Regions from separate parts of the Sivoneniella epilithica UHCC 1019 genome, predicted to be linked through region 1. Evidence: predicted binding sites of a transcription regulator. Region 1 holds the regulator's gene; the other holds the start of a gene.

Region 1 (3,973 bases):
AATCGCTGCGGGCTTTTTGATCGGCAAATAATTTTTCGATTCGCTCTTTCATTTCCCGTGCGGCTTTGTTTGTAAAGGTGACCGCCAGGATGTTTTCAGGATCAACGCGATGATTTAGGACTAGGTTTGCAATGCGGTAGGTGAGCGCCCGCGTTTTGCCAGAACCCGCTCCTGCTACTACCAACAGCGGTCCACAGTAGTGTTCTACGGCACGACGCTGAGAGGAATTGAGGTGGCTGATATCGAGAGTCTGGCTCATGGAGGCTATTTTGCGGAAGGTGCAGTTTCTAGATAAGGGTATCGCATCTTGCTAAATCCTGTGGGGTTTGACCAAGAGGATATCGGAGTTTACTGGGGCGATCGCCCCCTGAATGAAACAAATGATTGGTGCGGTCAACCAGGATTGCTTTGCCTAAGCCATGCCCAAAATCTCGTAGCCCGCATCCACATAAAGAATCTGCCCTGTCATGCCGCTGGATAGATCACTGCACAAAAAAGCGGCAGTGTTTCCCACTTCTGTTTGGGTGACGGTGCGACGTAAGGGCGCGACGGCTTCCACATGATGAATCATATCCAAAATTCCGCCCACCGCAGAGGATGCCAGAGTGCGGATGGGTCCGGCAGAAATGCCATTCACTCGAATCTTTTGAGGTCCCAGTTCCGCTGCCAAATATCGGACGCTCATTTCCAAACCCGCTTTGGCGATCCCCATGACGTTGTAATTGGGGATCACTCGCACACCACCTAAATAGGTAAGTGTGACAATGCTGCCGCCTTCGGTCATCAATGGCTTTGCTGCACCACAGAGCTTAACGAGGGAGTAGGTGCTTATATCCAGTGCTGTGGCGAACCCGGAGCGAGATGTTTCCACGAAGCCGCCTGTCAGGTCATCTCGGTTGGCAAATGCTAGACAGTGAATCAAAATGTCGATTCTGCCCCACTTATCGCCTACGGTTTCAAAGGCAGATTGAATTTGAGCATCATCTTGAACGTTTAATGGAACAAATACACTGGGATTGAGGGGTTCTACCAACTCAGCTACCTTTTTTTCCATTTTCCCTTTTTCATCGGGTAGATAGGAAATGCCAATGTTCGCGCCGGCTTTGTGAAGCTGTTGGGCAATGCCCCACGCGATCGAGCGGTTATTAGCGATTCCGGTTACAAGGGCGTTTTTCCCAGTCAAGTCCAGCATGGCAATCAATCCTTTGAGGGCACCTATGAGGATACTGAAATATGGGGTATAAAGATAGCACTCCTAGTTAGTTCAAGAGTTCTAAAGTTTAGCTGCAAAAAGGATTTCAATAGATGCCCGTAATTATTTTTGCAATGAATTTTGTTCAATTTGCCAAGCTGCGGTTAAGATACTGATACTTTCTAGGCTCTTTATATGGGTAAGAAAGCGGTAGGTAAGTGACTCTAAGCTTTTGTATAGGGGCTGCGATCGCCTTATTTTGTAACAAAGGGTACAAAAAACCCTTTAGGAGTGCGTTTAAGTATTCTAAGTTACAGAGTTGAATGCTAATTATTCGGCATGTTTTATTCAACGAGTTGGCACGTAGTAAGGACTCCGAGCAGGGGAATATGGTTGTGACGCAAGATAGACCACTGGCATCGGTATTTCGTCAGATGGGAAGTGGGGTGTTTCCACCCGTTGTTGAATCGTTTGAACGGGGTAAAACGATTTTTTTTCCAGGCGATCCTGCTGAGCGCGTCTACTTCCTAGTTAAGGGAGCCGTAAAGCTTTCTAGGGTATACGAAGCAGGGGAAGAAATTACAGTTGCATTGTTGAGAGAAAATAGTGTGTTTGGGGTGCTGTCGCTGATTACAGGACATCGTTCCGATCGCTTTTATCATGCTGTGGCGTTTACGCCTGTGGAGTTGCTTTCAGTACCGATTGAACAGGTTGAGAAAGCGTTAAAAGATAACCCTGATCTATCGATGATTTTGCTGCAAGGGTTGTCTTCGCGCATTTTGCAGACTGAAATGATGATTGAAACGCTGGCTCATCGCGATATGGGTTCTCGATTGGTTAGCTTTTTGTTGATTCTGTGCCGAGATTTTGGTACGCCCAGTAAAGAAGGAATTACGATTGATCTGAAGCTCTCGCATCAGGCGATCGCAGAAGCGATCGGCTCTACCCGTGTGACGGTCACTCGGCTTTTAGGCGACTTACGGCAAGATAATATGGTTTCGATTCATAAAAAGAAAATTACTGTGCATAATCCTGTAACCTTAAGTCAGCAGTTTACGTGATGAGCTAGAAACCAGCAGTTTATTAAAAATAAGAGTTGTGCGCTCACAAATTCGCAAGTGAGTAGAGCCATCATCAAAGATTCATGGGGTAGGCTATAGATGAGTTTGCCCCTGTTTGCATTGCAAAGGTTAGGGCGTTTTGGTTTGGAGCAGCGATGTCTACGGGGCTGATCCTAATATTTGCAATATTGGTAATTGGTGGTGTGATTGCCACTGTGGGCGATCGCATTGGCACCAAAGTTGGGAAAGCTCGCCTCAGCCTATTTAACTTACGCCCGCGTCGCACGGCAACCTTAATCACCATTTTGACGGGGATCGTCGTTGCTGCTTCCACCTTGGGGATTCTATTTGCAACCAGTGGTCCATTACGCACCGGAGTCTTTGAATTAGGCGCACTTCAACGCAAGCTAAGACGGGCACGCACTGACCTAAACGATGCAAAAAGTCAGTTAGAAACGGCTCAAGCTCAAAAGCAACGTACTGAAGCCGAATTAAACCGGGCAAAAGCCCAAGAAATTGAGGCTCAAAAGCAACTAATGAGTACTCAAAAACAGATTCAAACCATTGGCGGCTCTTTGAAAAGCGCGATCGCCGAACGGAACCGTGCCATGAGCGATCGCGTTACAGTACAGCGGACTCTTGAACAAAACCGCAGCCAACTTGCCACTATCTCTGAGCAAGTATTGCAATTTCGAGCCAATATTAGCCGACTGCAAGCAGAGCAGAGTCAAGTTGTGGCAGTGGCAGAAGAGGAAATTAAAGCCAAAAGTGCAATCATTAGTGAGCGGGAAGGGCGACTGAAACAGCTAGAAGCTCAGCAAGATTTTTTGGTGCAAGAAATTGGCAAGCTGGAGCGAGAAGCCGAGGGGTTGCGCCGGGGTAATGTGGCAATCCAGCGGGGGCAAGTGCTTTCTTCGGCGGTGGTGCGGATTCTTGACCCACGCTCTACCCAAGGCGCGATCGATCAGCTTTTACGAGAAGCCAATCGCTCTGCAACTCAATTGGTGCGACCTGGCACAAAACCGCAGGGACAAATCATTCAAATTACCAAAGCCGAAGTGGATCAACTGATCAGGCAAGTGAGTAACGGTCAAGATTATGTAGTCCGTATTTCGTCAGCTGCCAATTATCTTACTGGAGAAAACCTGGTTCAAGTTTTTGCAGAAGCGGCTCCCAACCGGATTGTTTTTCAAGAAGGGGATCTGATTGCTGCCACGTCTCTAAATCCAGCTAGCTTGAGCGAGGTTCAAATTCAGCAGCGAATTAATCTGCTAGTAACCGCAGCCGGATTTAGGGCGCGGCGTTTGGGAATTCTGACTGATACGGTGCAAATTGGCGATGGGCGAGTCCAAGATCTATTGACATTTATCGAAAAGCTGCAAGGGTACAACGAGACGATCGAGCTAAGAACGATCGCGGAGGAAAAAACATTGACAGCAGGTCCTCTAAAAGTAAATCTGGTGGCAGTACAGAATGGCAAAGAGTTACTGCGATCGCAATAACTCTATCAGTCCTGGCAACAGTACACTAGCAATGATTCCCTTTGAGCAACGATTTACTTTTAGCGATCGCCTTCTCAAAAAATGGTTAAAGGTTTTCTGACATGGTAGACCATCGCTTGCACCCACCCTTAATACAGCTATCTCCTGACCTTGATCAAGACGACTCCTATATTGACTATCACTATCACACCCCCGGCGAGATTCCGGGCACCCTTGAT
Region 2 (3,973 bases), on a different contig from region 1:
GGAGTGGTGACGATGGCAATCAGCCTCACCTATCAAGATAAGCTCACTAACCTGTCAATGACATTCAACTTCAACGACCCGGTTGGTAGCGCCAAAGCTCTAGGTCAGCGGCTACTGTCGATGTAGGAAAACGAGAGGGGCGATCTCACTCCTTAAATAAATAAACAAAGGGACGTGGATTTTCATGTCCCTTTTCTCACGGATTGGGCTGTACCCTAGGATGAACCAGCTAAAAAGTGATCTTTCAAACCCTATCGACTCGTGAATCTTCCTTCTTTCATCTGGCTGTGGCGAATTGCAGCATGGTCAATGGGCTTATCCTGGCTTGCCTATTTATTGCTGGGAATTTCTGGGCTGTGGATGCGATCGCTGCGGCAAAATGGACAGGCTCGCCCGGATTGGTTACGCCCAGTGCATTTCATGCTGGGATTAACTTTAGCCGTTTTGGTACTAGTGCTATTGGCGATCGGCATTGTTGGCACCTTGGGCGAATATGGCAGTTTAGGGCATTCCGTGCATTTCATATCCGGTTTAGCCGTTGTCTATCTCGTGTTTCTGTCGGCTTGGAGTGCCGTGCAGATCACTACAGAGCGACTATGGGCAAGGCGGCTACACATTGGCATTAATACAATCTTGCTGGTGGGGTTTATTGGGGTATCGGCTACAGGTTGGACAGTGGTGCAGAAATACCTGCCTTGAAGGAGCGACTCGACGGTAGGGTGTAAAGTATAGAAAAATGGAGCAAGATGAGTGGAATCGGTTCAATCATCACCCGAAACGCAGTCTATTTCTGTAAAAGAAACTTTTCCGGTAACGTTTAGGCTTTCACCGCTGATTCGGATAACGTTGCTGGGGTTATATGGGGCATTAACATCGCCATTGCCCTTACTGCCGCAAACAGACGGAGTGGTTGTTTCTCCCCAATGGCTGTGGTTGGGCATTAGCTTAGGCTTTGTTGCCCTATATGGAGCATTGTCAGAGCGAGTGATTGTCACTGAAACAGAGATTCAGGTGACCTATCCAGCCTGGATGCCGCGCTTTTTGCGGAAAGGATGGGTTTTACCCTGGGCAGAAGTAAAAGCTTTGAAACCTCGCTCTACTGGGCAGGGAGGCATTGTGTATTATTTTTTGAGTCAGGCTGGGCAGGCGTATTTGTTGCCAATGCGCGTTGCAGGGTTTTCACGGTTAGTTCGCTTAGTGCAAGAACGAACAGGGATTGATACCAGTGATGTGCGTCCATTGTCGCAACCATGGATGTATTTAATGCTGCTAGGGTTAACGGTGCTGTTGCTGTTGGTGGATAGTTGGACAATTTGGACGGCACTTTCCCTCACGGCATGATCTCCCCGACTCAACCTACCCAAATTCGCGTAGATCGGGTGAGTTTCGCACCGCAATTGTTGAAGTCTGCCAAATTGGGGCGCAGGGATCAATTCAACCTGCCTGCTTACTATTCGCTGCGGGAGGTGTCGTTTGAAGTCTTTGAGGGCGATCGCGTTGCGATTGTGGGTGCCGCTGGAGCCGGTAAAACTACTCTATTACGGCTGCTGAACCGCCTAATTTCTCCAACTCAGGGATCGATTTATTTGGGCGATCGCCCAAATACCGAAATTTCTCCCGTTGACCTGCGACAACATATTCTCTTGCTACCCCAAGAATCTAAGTTGCTGGGAATGACAGTACAAGATGCCTTAGCTTATCCGCTGCAACTACGGGGTTTTTCGCCGCAAGCGATCGCAGCCCAGGTGAGCGAGTGGCGCGATCGCCTGCCCATTCCGGTTGAGTGGCTGCATCGAACTGAGCCGCAATTATCGTTAGGACAACGGCAATGGGTGGCGATCGCCCGTGCCCTAATTGCCCAGCCTCAAGTTTTATTGCTCGATGAACCCACTGCCGCATTAGATGCCAATCAGTGCCAGCAGTTTTTCGCGGTCTTTAAGCAATCTGGATATGCGCCCACGGTTTTAATGGTGACACATCAACTGGATCTGGCTCAAGCATGGTGTACTCGTGTTTTACACTTTCAGGGAGGACAGTTAGTTGTAGATCAACCCGCAAGTAAGATTAACTGGCGAACCCTTGAAGAAGCCTTGCAGCAAACCGCGATCGCCCAGGAAGAAGAATGGGCGTGAGAGGTCAAAAATCTGAAAATGAAAAAGGCTCCTCCTATAGGGGAGCCACTGAATCAAGAGGTTAGAAACAGAACTTTACAAACGCTTATAAACTAGGACAACTCTGTCTAGATTTGGCGACAGAGTAGGGGAAGCGAACGGGTAAAAGCCTCCAACACTGTTAGAAACCCAACTAAAACCGCTCAAACGGCTTCCTGGTTCTTTTCGCTGGTGCGGATGCGAATAATTTGATCAACTGGAGTCACAAAGATCTTGCCATCGCCGATCTCACCCGTTCGAGCCGCTACGATAATCTTATCGATCACCATGTCTACCTGTTCGTCTTCAACCACAATTTCAACCTTGAGCTTTTGCAAAAACTCAACGGTATACTCTGACCCGCGATAGCGCTCAGTTTGTCCCTTCTGGCGACCAAAGCCTCTGACCTCAGAAACCGTCATGCCAACAATGCCTGCATTGACAAGCGCAATCTTTACTTCATCAAGCTTAAACGGGCGAATAATAGCCTCAACTTTTTTCAACTCCTTCACTCCTTATTTTTATGGGCTGCTTTGTTATTTAGCATGTCACTTTCTATCACCGTCCAGAGCGAATATTTTGTAACAAAAACTACAGTCTGCTGTCTGGCGATCGCACACTTTATCAAATACTTGCCTAATAGCAAGATACTAAAGATGTTTCAAGCATTCATGGAAGTAAAGATCTCTAACGGGAAGGCAGCAACGGGCGCACAATCAAAAATCCGGTGCCAAACGCCGTCACAATAATCATGCAAATGACCAAAACTAGCCACCATGCCCCAATTTCTTTCGCTTCCGCTTGAGTAGTCGAAGCAGACTGACTAGGCTGCCCCGTAAACAGTTTCCCAGGGAAATTGGTAAGCTGCTTCAAAGCGTTTTTGGCAGGAGTTCCAGCAGACGAACGATTTAAGTGAACAGGGCGTGCTAGGGTTTCAGCGGTCAGTGAAGTCTCGGCAACTGAGCTGGAAAAGTTGTCTGGACTTGCGTTGCCTCCCTGTGAGTTGTCTCCCTGTAAAGTAGTATCTGCAAGCTGACGAAGATAGAGGGCTGACTGCACTACTCGCTCAATTTCTAGCCGCAACTGCTGATTTCTTTGAACCAGATCGTTATTTTGAACCTTTAAAGAATCGAGGGACGTTCGAGTAGATTGCAGTTCACTGGCGACTTCTCGATAGACCGAAATAGGAACAGACGGGCTACGGGGTGCTTCTAGTTTTGAAGGCGTGGATGTTTTGGCAAGTTGCATCATCGGTTTAGTATTGACGTTAGAGGTCATAGGAAAGAAGTGTTTGTGGATACAGCAAAAAATGATTGCCCACACGATAAACCCAAACTTAAAAAGTGACCGTTTTTCTTGAACTGACAAGTCACCCTTGCGCGATCGCCCCTTACGTTTACTTCTGTAGGTCGTCTTTGTCTTGCAGGGTCCAGAGGATCTGAAAGCTGAGTTTAAGCAGAAAAATTGGTAGACCTGCCTGGGGATTGAGCCAAATGGCGAAACCAACGATCGCAAACTCAGTCACCTTACGCCATTTCTTGAAGTTGGAAGGTTTCATTGGAAGTTCTTGTGAGTTGACTTCTCCAGAATTGCTGGGGTGTGCATGACAACCCGTGCGTGACTTGCGTGACTTGCATGAGTTAGAACAAAAGCAATCGAATCTTTTGGTGAAGATATGGTGGATCGATCGTTGCGGGCATCTGAAGCAGGCGTAAAGAAGATCAGAAAGGCAATGAATCGGGATAGCTGGACACAGCAGAATCTGGCAGACGCGCCTGACTTGAAAGTAAGTCGTTCCACTATTGGTAATTTTGCTAATGGAA

Evidence for each region. The regulator NtcA, encoded in region 1, controls nitrogen genes in cyanobacteria. The targets are predictions, from matches to a motif close to TTTGTANNNNNNNNTACAAA.
Region 2: the regulator NtcA is predicted to act here: its motif matches at 2,729-2,748, upstream of AB3R30_RS20940 (P-II family nitrogen regulator).

The regions. Positions count from the first base shown of each region.
Region 1 is NZ_JBFPDP010000017.1:22,086-26,058, forward strand. It holds gene pcrA (DNA helicase PcrA) at 1-259, opposite strand, end outside; gene fabI (enoyl-ACP reductase FabI) at 413-1,192, opposite strand; gene ntcA (global nitrogen regulator NtcA) at 1,516-2,253, shown strand; gene AB3R30_RS12370 (DUF3084 domain-containing protein) at 2,409-3,755, shown strand; gene corA (magnesium/cobalt transporter CorA) at 3,857-3,973, shown strand, end outside.
Region 2 is NZ_JBFPDP010000044.1:1,599-5,571, reverse strand. It holds gene AB3R30_RS20960 (hypothetical protein) at 1-126, shown strand, start outside; gene AB3R30_RS20955 (DUF4079 domain-containing protein) at 262-699, shown strand; gene AB3R30_RS20950 (hypothetical protein) at 751-1,341, shown strand; gene AB3R30_RS20945 (ABC transporter ATP-binding protein) at 1,305-2,132, shown strand; gene AB3R30_RS20940 (P-II family nitrogen regulator) at 2,315-2,662, opposite strand; gene AB3R30_RS20935 (hypothetical protein) at 2,838-3,428, opposite strand; gene AB3R30_RS20930 (hypothetical protein) at 3,547-3,708, opposite strand; gene AB3R30_RS20925 (NACHT domain-containing protein) at 3,826-3,973, shown strand, end outside.